3 regions of the Flavonifractor sp. An112 genome follow, and region 1 is predicted to be linked to each of the others. Evidence: riboswitches for the same ligand, from Rfam matches in the RefSeq annotation. Region 1 holds a riboswitch; each other region holds the start of a gene.
What was found. Region 1 has a riboswitch for cobalamin ahead of IHN22_RS02230 (hypothetical protein). Riboswitches for the same ligand answer to the same signal wherever they lie in the genome.

Region 1 (3,269 bases):
GTCGGGCCATCCGGCGGGAACGGGCCTTCGTCCGGGGGGCGGCCCATGAACTCAAGACTCCTCTGGCGGTGCTGCGCACCCATGCCGAGGCCCTGCGGGAGGACATCGACCCCGCCAAGCGGGGCCAGTACCTGGACACCGTAGTGGCTGAGAGCGACCGGATGGCGGCCCTGGTGGGGAGCCTGATGGACCTGGCCCGGCTGGAGAGCGGCGGCAAGGTGGAGCGGGAGCCCCTGGATCTGGCCGCGCTGGTGGAGAATGGTGCTGCACGGCTGTCTCTGCTGGCGGAGGAAAAGAACATTGAACTGCGTATTCAACTGGCTCCGGCATCCATGCTGGGGGACCGGCTGCGGTTGGAAGAAGTGGTGGATGATCTGGCGGACAATGCCCTGCGCCACTGCACCCCCGGCGGCGCGGTGACCATTGCCCTGGCCCAAAAGGGACGGCGGATCACGCTGACCGTGGACAACGACGGCCCCGTCATCCCGCAAAAACATCTGGACCGCCTGTTCGAGCCCTTCTACCGGGGGGATGAGGGCCGCAGCCGGGCGGACGGAGGTACCGGTTTGGGCCTGGCCATTGTCCGGGCGGCGGTGGAGGCCCATGGAGGCCGCTGCTGGGCGGTCAACCGGACGGGGGGCGTGACCTTTACGGTGGTGCTGCCCGGGTTGCAATCGGAAACATGATGTGGTATCATTTCCTCAACAAGGTAGAAACGATTGTGAGGGAGTACCATGGGATATAACCGTCCTGAGTCCAAGTGGCTGGCACGGGATGCCATGCGGGGGGCCTATCCCCACCCCATGCTGGTGACGCTGGTGTATGTGCTGCTGACCGGTGTACTGAGCAGTGTGGTGCTGAATTTTGTATCTGAGCCTTTTCAGGCTGCCTATTTTTATCTGACAGAGACCAGCTATGAAGTGGAAGAGATCCTGACCGCCATCTTTACCCCCCAGCGCATTGCGGTGATTCTGGTCATGGAGCTGCTGCTGGCGCTCTATAGCTGGGTGATGGATTACGGATATACCTCCTATAGCCTGCGATTGACCCGGCGGGAAGGTCCCAGCTACCGAAATCTGCTGGATGGCTTTTATACGATAGGACGGGCACTGGCTGTGAATTTCCTGTCGGCCCTGTTTGTGTTCCTGTGGGGGCTCATCGGTATGGCGGTCTATGTGGGCTTTGTGTTCCTGGCCTATCTAATGCACAGCGTCACCCTGATCCTTGTCGGCGCTTTGATCATGCTGGTTTGGATGATTGCCATATCCTATCGTTACCGGCTGGCGGTCTACTTTCTGCTGGACCACCCGGAGATGGGCGCCCTGGAGGCCATTGGCCACAGCCGCAACGCCATGCGGGGCAATATCATGGCACTGTTCGTACAGGACCTGTCCTTCCTGGGATGGCTGATTTTGTCTCCCTTCACCCTGGGTATTCTGAGCCTGTGGATTGGCCCCTATATGGGGGCGGCCAATGCCAATTTTTATAACTGGGTGGTGTATGGAGCCTTTCCTCAGCGGCCTCAGCCCGGCGGGTGGAACGGACCTTACGGCGGGATGTAACCAAAGTAGGCATTGTATTTTCGGACGAAGATGATATAATAGAAACAACAACTGAATCCAATCAGCGGTTGGTAGCTGTCCGTCCTCAGGGGCGGAGCTTTCAATGGGAATGCGGTGCAAGTCCGCAGCAGCCCTCTCTACTGTAAGGATGACGAGCGCTCATAAGGTCACTGTCCGGGTACGGATGGGAAGACGGGCGTAAGGTTGAATCCAAGCCAGGAGACCAGCCAGCCGCGACGGTAACGCGCATATTCGGCGGGGAAATGGCGCGTGACAGCACAGGCATTTGAGCTGATGAAAAAAGAGTTTCCCGTCCGGGAAACTCTTTTCTTTTGCTATGGCCTGGGCCATGGATGTCCCCGCCGGAATCCATTTGCAGCGGCAGGGAGGTAGTAAAGCTATGGAACGGACCGGAAAGAACAGATTGTCCCAGCGGGAATTGAATGGATATCGCCAGTGGCTGGCGGAACTGGAGGAGGAGATGACCGATACGCCCGGATTATCTCAGCAGCTGGATGGAGATCTTACCCTCTATTTTTCCCCGGAATGTCCCATTGGCAGACAGGTGTATACCAGCTTTTCCGACGAAGAACTATTGGAGTCACTGGTGGAGACCATGGAGGGGCGCAATGGTTCGCCCCGTCCGGAGCGGCTGCTGTGCGTCTACCGCTGGTATCTGGAAAAGCGCTTTGGTTCCCTCCATCATGCCTGTTGGCGGGCTCGGGGCAGGAGCCGCCAGCAGGCGGCAGAGCGGATGTGGCCGGCGGACTGGCCCGAGCGGGTGGACACCCTGCCCTTCCTGAAGCGGTGCGCGTCCCGGGGCGTATGCCTGGATGAGGATGCCCGACAAACACTGGGGGAGTACTGCGCGGCGGTCCGACGGACAGGTCAGCCTCCCTGCCGGGAGGAGCTGCCCGGGGAGCTGGATGTATTGTTCAGACAAGTGGGCTGCACCTGGCAGACCGGACTGGAACTGCTGGGCATTCCTGCGCTGAGTAAGTCCGTGCGCCGGCATATGCGGCGCTATTGGGCGCGGGACGTTGGTCATGCCTGAAGCCGGAGGGGAAGGACCTTCCTGATACCGCCGTCTCAGAAGGATCTATATCCTGCTGGCTTCTGCCGAGGGGTATTTGGCCTCGGCACGCATAGCGGTCACCATTGTGAGGTGACCCGGCGGGCGTTTCTCTTGTATGGGACGGAGAAAGCTGGTATACTATAACCTGAGATTTTATGTCCGGTGTGCCGGACAGCAGGAGGTCCTTTCATGAAGCTTATGGTCATTGACGGCAATTCCATCATCAACCGTGCCTTTTACGGCATCAAGCTGCTCACCACCAAGGACGGCACCCCCACCAACGCTGTCTATGGCTTCGTGAATATCCTGCTCAAGCTGATAGACGAGGAACAGCCCGACGCCCTGTGTGTCACCTTTGACCGGAAGGCCCCCACCTTCCGCCACCTGGCCTATGAGGGCTACAAGGCCCAGCGGAAGGGAATGCCGGAAGAACTGGCGGCTCAGCTGCCCATCCTGAAGCAGGTACTGGAGGCCATGAACATCCCTCGCTATGAGATGGACGGCTGGGAGGCCGACGACCTCATCGGTACCATCTCGGTGAAAGACACCGCTGCCGGGTGGGATACCGTCATTGTTACCGGCGACAAGGACTCCCTCCAGCTGGTCACCGATACCACCAGGGTGAAGCTGGT
Region 2 (3,269 bases), on a different contig from region 1:
CAGCAGGGCGGGGTTCACCAGGGAACCGGCGTAGATGATCACATCCGCCTCCCCCAGCAGCCTGGCGCCCCGCACGGTGATGAGATCGGCCCCACCGGGGCCCGCGCCGATGAAATGTACCATAATCGAAACTCCTATCTGTACCGGCGGGCGGCCGTAAAGGCCGCCCCTACGATTGATATTGATGCAGGGCCAGCAATTTCCCGGCCCCTGTTGTCTTGCCCAGCAGTCCGTACTGGTTGGAGAAGAACACCGCCTCAATGGCCAGATCGGGTCCGGCCCGGTGGTGCAATACCTCCTCCAGGGCCTGGGCAATGGAGGCCATCACCGGCTCCAGCAGCCCCTCCTCTTTCAGCAGCTCCACCCCGGCATCGGTGGTGGGGCAGGCAAAGAGGGCTTTCAGCAGCGCCGGGCTCCCGCCCGCCAGGGCAGCGTGGGCGGTGAGGGTCTCCCGCCGGCCGTCGGCCACCTTGGAGTGGGTGTTCATGTTCCCCGCCGCCACTTTAATCAGCTTGCCCAGGTGGCCCACCAGCAGGAAGGATCGGAAGCCCAGCCCGGCAGCGTGGTCGATGGCGTGACCCAGATAGTTGCTGCAGGTGCAGCGGTGGGTCAAGTCCAGGCCCAGAGTCCCCTCCGCGAAGGAGTCCCCGTAGTTGCCGGGGGTGACCAGCAGCTCGGTCACGCCTGCGGCTTTGGCTATATCCTGCTCCAGGTAGAGGGAGTCGATGAGGGCGGCCTCGCTCATGGGGCGGACGATACCGCTGGTGCCCAGGATGGAGATGCCCCCTTCAATACCCAGACGGGGGTTGAAGGTGTGGGCGGCCAGCGTCTCTCCCTCCGGAACCGAAATGGTGATGGACAGCCCGCCGGTATAGCCCGCCCTGGCCATCTCCTCCTCCGCCTGGTGCCGGATCATCATCCGGGGGGTGGAGTTGATGGCAGCTGCGCCTACCGGCTGGTCCAGCCCGGGCCGGGTCACCCGGCCCACGCCGGTACCGCCGTCGATGATAATGCCGGGGGCGCCGGTTTTTTCCGCCCGGGCAAAAATCAGGGTACCGTTTGTCACATCCGGATCGTCCCCGCCGTCCTTCCGGACGGCACAGCTGGCCCAGCCGGTTCCGGCGGACTGCTCCAGCAGTTCAGCCTCCACCGTGATCCCCGCAGGGGTATCCACCCGCACTGCGGGCAAAGCCTCCCCGGTAAGCAGCAGCCGGACCGCCCCGGCTGTAGCGGCGGCGGCACAAGTGCCGGTGGTATAGCCGCAGCGCAGCTGCTTGTTCCCCACCGGGATATACAGTTCCAGCACCAGACCGCCTCCTTCGACACAAAAAGGCCCTCCCCAGCTTTGGGGAGGGCCTTTTTCAATGAAAAAATGCCGCACCTCTCCACCTCAGAGCTACGCAATACGGTATCCCTGCAGCGGGTCTCCTGGCTTGCGTTTCCTCCTCCGGCGCACCTTCTCAGCCCAACGGGCCAATGGTATTCGCGCCTTCGTCCACGCTTACAGTAGAGGTAAGACTGCGCCGGATTTGCACCGGCTTCCCCTTTCGCGGCACTGCCGCAACTGCGGATACAATTCAATTCTCCGCTCATTATATCAGGGTTCAGGGGAAAAGTAAAGGTAATTTCTTGTCATATGGGCGCACGGGCCGGTTCCCGTGCCATGACAAAATTGGTCAATTTGACCCCATGGCGCTCCACCTGCTGCTCCCGCTCCACCCGCCAGCCCCGGTGTTCAAAGAAGGGCCGGGCGGTAAGAGAAGCATGGGTCAGCCGGGCGCCGGGCAGGCCGTCGCACAGGGCGGTGGCAATCCCCCGGCCCTGGAGATCCTTATGGACATAGAGCCGGTCCAGGTAGCCGTCGTCGGCCAGATCGGCAAAGCCAGCCACCATCCCGTCCCACTCCGCCACCAAAGTAGTGTGGGCCTGAAAGGAGGCATCCCAGGCCGCCAGATCCACCTGTCCGTCGGCCCAGGCATCCAGCTGCTCCGGGGTGTAGTCCTGTCCGCACACCCCATGAACCGTCTGATAAAAGAGCTCCGCCAGAATGGGGCAGTCCGACGGACGGTAGGGCCGTACCGTCAGACTCATGTGCGGCGCCTCATATGTCTGGCCTTGTCCCACAGCAGGGCGCCGTACTGACATACCTTCAGCAGCACGTTCATCACCGGGTAGGACAGGCACAGGAACACCACCAGCACCAGGAAGGACTGGATGGTCAGCTGGCTCAGGCCAAAGCTGGCCCCGAACCAGATGATGGCCACCGCGGAGGAGGCAGACATGGCGATCATCAGTACCCGCCGCTTCCAGTCGAAGGGCTTACACACCTGATAGAGCACCAGCAGGCCGATGACCACCAGCAGGATGGTAGACATAGTGGACAACTCATCGGTGGTAAAGCCAAAGACCAGATAGAAGGCCTCCAGCCCCAGCACGATGATCAGGTCGGTGAGGCCGCCGGGCAGGGCTGCCCGGAACACGTTGGTAAGAAATTTTCCCTTTACCAGGGCGTGGTTGGGCTCCAGAGCCAGGAAGAGGGAGGGCACGCCGATGGTGACGGCGCTGAGGAAGGAGATCTGCAGCGGGGTCACCGGGTAGGGGAAGGTGGCGAACAGGGAGATGATAGACAGGAAAAAGGAGAAGATGTTTTTCACCAGATAGAGGGCGGCGGCCCGCTGGATGTTATTGATGACCCGGCGGCCCTCGGCCACCACCTTGGGCATGGCGGCAAAGTCGGAGTTAAGGAGCACCAGCTGGGCGGCGTGGCAGGCGGCCTCCGCACCGGAAGCCATGGCAATGCCGCAGTCGGCGTCCTTCAGGGCCAGTACGTCGTTGACGCCGTCGCCGGTCATGGCCACGGTGTGACCCGCCCGCTGGAGGGCCTGGACCAGCTTGCGCTTCTGGTCGGGGGTGACCCGGCCGAACACGGTAAATTCCCGCACCGCCCGGTCCATGTCGGCATCGGAGTGGAGGGTGGCGGCGTCCACATAGCGGTCCGCCCCCTGGATGCCCGCCTGACGGGCCACCTCGGCCACCGTCACCGGGTTATCGCCGGAAATGACCTTAACGGCCACCTTCTGCTCGGCAAAGAACTGGAAGGTCTTGGGCGCCGATTCCCGCACCCGGTTGGACAGCAGTACCAGGGCCATGGGGCACACCCGCCGTGGGTCCAGCCCCTTCTGGTCGGGCATCCCCTGGTATTCTGCGGCCAACAGCACCCGGTAGCCCTTGGCGGACCAGGGGTCCACCTGCTCCTTCAGATCCCCGTA
Region 3 (3,269 bases), on a different contig from region 1:
ACCAAATGGCGATCTGCCCCGCCGCCGCAAATACGGTGAGGGGGAGCAGCCCCCACCCCGGACGGTAGGCATCATTCAGGGTGGTGAGGCTGCCGGTATAGCCCCGGGACTCCAGGGCGGTATAGATACGGTCGGCCTTTCGCCATGCCCGCAGGAACACCATGGATGCCAGCATCCCCAGGGAGGACACCGACCGGCGGAACCCCCGGTAGCCCAGCCGGGAATCCTGGGCGGTGCGGATGTGGTCGGCCGTCTCGGCCAGCACGAAGATGAAGCGGTAGATCAGCTCCATCAGCTCCACCAGCAGCTTGGGCACATGGAGCTTCCCCAGGGCCATGGTCAGGTCGGTAACGGGGGTATTGAGGGAGAGAAAATACATACATCCCACCGCCCCCAGGGCCTTACAAAAGATCCGTCCGCCCATCCATAGGCCATCCATGGTAAAGCCCCACAAACTGTCGCCCACCGGAATGGCGGCCACCATCTCCGTCCCGGCGGGGTAGGCCCCCGCCACGATGGTAAGGCAGCCGATGACCAGGAAGATCAGCGGCACCTTGAGAAAATGGAGGTACACCCTGGGGGAAAGTCCCCCCAGGGCGGTAATCAGTACCCCCATCAGAATCAGGGTAAACAGGCCCACCGCCACGCTGTCACAGCACAGGCAGATCACCAGAGCGACTACCGTCAGCAGCAGCTTGGGCATGGGAGACACCCGCCGCAGGCGGGACTGATAGGCGTAGCGGTCGGTGCCCATGGTCAGTTCGTTCCTTTCTCTTTCCCGTCCGGCTTCTTGGTGATGCGGCCCAGAATGAAGCCCACCACACCGGCGCCGATGGCGGCCTGGAGGGCAAAGAGCATGGACTCCACCTCGCCGCTGGCGGGCTCCAGAATGGGCTCAAACCAGGGTTCATAGTCGGGGTTAAGCTCCATAATGGCCTCCTCAGCCTGGCCGTCGGCTCCGCCGAACTCAGCATTGGGCAGCAGCCACAGGGGCACGGCGGCAATGACCACCACCAACAGGATCAAAATCAAATTTTTCTGCCAAACTTTCATATCCGTCCCCTCCTTACAGCACCTGCAGCTCATGGAGCTCGGTCTTGCTGTACTTCTCCAGCACGTTGAAGATGACCACGGTGAGCAGGCCCTCGGCAATGGCCAGAGGGATCTGGGTCACAGCGAAGATGGTAAGGAACTTCACCATGCCGCCGTTGATGACCCCCAGCTGGACCGAGGTGACCACATAGGTGAAGAGGTCACCCAGGGCGGCGGCGGCAAACACCGCCACAGCGGCGGGAGCCTTGGCCTTCCGCAGCAGCTTATAGACCAGCCAGGACACGATAGGCCCGGCAATGGCCATGGAGAATACGTTGGCGCCCAGGGTGGTGAGGCCGCCGTGGGCCAGCAGCAGGGCCTGGAAGAGCAGCACGATGAGGCCCAGCACCGTCATCACCAGGGGCCCGAACAGGATGGCGCCCAGGCCCACACCGGTGGGGTGGGAGCAGGAGCCGGACACCGAGGGGATCTTCAGGGCGGACAGCACGAAGGCGAAGGCGCCGCACATGGCCAGCAGGATCTTGGCCCGGGGGGCCTGGTCGATCTTCTTCTTGATGGAGAAGAAGCCGGCCACCACGAAGGGTACGCACACCGCGCCCCAGCCAATGGCCCAGTTCACCGGCAGCATACCCTCGGCGATGTGCATGGCGGAGGCGCTCATGGTCATCAGACCCAGCAGCCCCACCAGCACCGCCGCGGCGCGGACGGTTTTGTTGGCAGTCAGAGTTTTCATGGTTGTTTCATCCTTTCCTATCACTCGTAGGTGGGTGGTTTCCGGGCCGGGCAAGGTTTTCCGGCTTGAGCCTCTCTGCCACCGCGCGTCTTCCCAGGTTTTCCCAGTGACATGGTGCCCGGCGGCTCTTCTCTTACGGCAGCGGGACTGCGCGGGATTTGCACCCGGCTTCCCTTTTCCCGGCCCTCTATGCAAACAGGCTTACGCCTGGAGTTGTTTGGCCTCTCCGGCGTGCTTGACGAAGAGGGCCTGGATACTGGGAAACTCTCCCAGGCCCTGGAGCACGCAGTTGACGGCGTAGCCCTCTTGTTCCAGCAGGGACTTCCAGGAGTCCTCCTCCTCCCCCGCCAGATCGTTTTTGGCGTGATCGCCCGCCACGATCATCAGGGGGCGCAGCTCTACGTTTGTGGCACCCAGCTCTTGGATACGGCGCACCGCCTCCCCAAAGCCGGGGTAGCCCTCCACCGTGCCGATGACCACGTCCTTCCGGCCCATATCCCGGAACACATACTCCAGCAGGGCGTAACAGGAGTTGGCAAAGTGCTCGGTGCCGTGGCCCATGTAGAGGATGGCTTTGCCCTCCTCTGCCTGGGGCAGGTCTTGGAGCAGGGCCCCCACCGCGTCCAGGTAGTCCCCCGTCTCGGTGAGCAGGGGGCGGCCGAAGGTCAGCTTCTCAAACCGGCCCTCGAAGGGGCCGGCCAGAGCCATCATCTTGTCGTACTCGTCGCCGTTCATGATGTGGGTGGGCTGGACCAGCACGTCGGTGTATCCCTCCGTCGCCAGCTTCTCCAGGGCGGCGGGTACGTCGTCGATGTGGGTGCCCTCCCGCTCCAGCTTTCTCAAAATCATACCGCTGGTGAAGGCCCGGCGAAGAGTGCGCTCCGGAAAGGCGGCGGCCAGGGCCTTCTCGATGGCGGTGATGGTCTTTTCCAGGGTATCCCGGTGGCTGGTGCCGAAGGACACCGCCAGAAGGGCTTGTGGTTTCATATCGTTCACTCCCGTACGTTGTTGCTGGCCTGGTAGAGCAGGGCGTTGCAGATGGCAGCGGCGATGTTGCTGCCCCCCTTGCGGCCCCGGGCCACGATGTGGGGGGTGTCCATGGTGAGGAGCAGCTCCTTGCTCTCCACCACGTTGACGAAGCCCACCGGCACGCCGATCACCAGAGCGGGGGCCATTTTCCCCTCCTCGATGAGCTCACAGGCCCGCACCAGAGCGGTGGGAGCGTTGCCGATGGCCAACACCAGGGGGCCCTCCAGCTGAGCGGCCCGCTCCATGGACACGGTGGCCCGGGTCTCCCCCCGCTCCTTGGCCTCAGCGGCCACGTCCGGGTCAGACATAAAGCACACCGCCTTGCCTCCGAACTTCTCCAGCACCTTCTTATTGACACCGGAGAAGGCCATCTGGGTGTCGGTGACGATGGTGCAGCCCCCCTTGATGGCGGCAATGCCTGCCGCCACCGCGTCGGGGGAGAATACCAGATTGT

Region 2: another riboswitch for cobalamin. It lies ahead of cbiD (cobalt-precorrin-5B (C(1))-methyltransferase CbiD); the one in region 1 lies ahead of IHN22_RS02230 (hypothetical protein).
Region 3: another riboswitch for cobalamin. It lies ahead of IHN22_RS01160 (energy-coupling factor ABC transporter permease); the one in region 1 lies ahead of IHN22_RS02230 (hypothetical protein).

The regions. Positions count from the first base shown of each region.
Region 1 is NZ_CAJFGT010000008.1:21,208-24,476, forward strand. Features, by position in the region: gene IHN22_RS02220 (sensor histidine kinase) at 1-686, shown strand, start outside; gene IHN22_RS02225 (DUF975 family protein) at 735-1,562, shown strand; cobalamin riboswitch at 1,615-1,809, shown strand; gene IHN22_RS02230 (hypothetical protein) at 1,963-2,616, shown strand; gene polA (DNA polymerase I) at 2,827-3,269, shown strand, end outside.
Region 2 is NZ_CAJFGT010000004.1:27,041-30,309, reverse strand. Features, by position in the region: gene cobM (precorrin-4 C(11)-methyltransferase) at 1-123, opposite strand, end outside; gene cbiD (cobalt-precorrin-5B (C(1))-methyltransferase CbiD) at 170-1,306, opposite strand; cobalamin riboswitch at 1,401-1,584, opposite strand; gene IHN22_RS01070 (GNAT family N-acetyltransferase) at 1,633-2,085, opposite strand; gene IHN22_RS01065 (cation-translocating P-type ATPase) at 2,088-3,269, opposite strand, start outside.
Region 3 is NZ_CAJFGT010000004.1:43,031-46,299, reverse strand. Features, by position in the region: gene cbiQ (cobalt ECF transporter T component CbiQ) at 1-754, opposite strand, end outside; gene IHN22_RS01165 (energy-coupling factor ABC transporter substrate-binding protein) at 757-1,053, opposite strand; gene IHN22_RS01160 (energy-coupling factor ABC transporter permease) at 1,067-1,720, opposite strand; cobalamin riboswitch at 1,819-2,005, opposite strand; gene IHN22_RS01155 (sirohydrochlorin cobaltochelatase) at 1,988-2,773, opposite strand; gene IHN22_RS01150 (precorrin-8X methylmutase) at 2,779-3,269, opposite strand, start outside.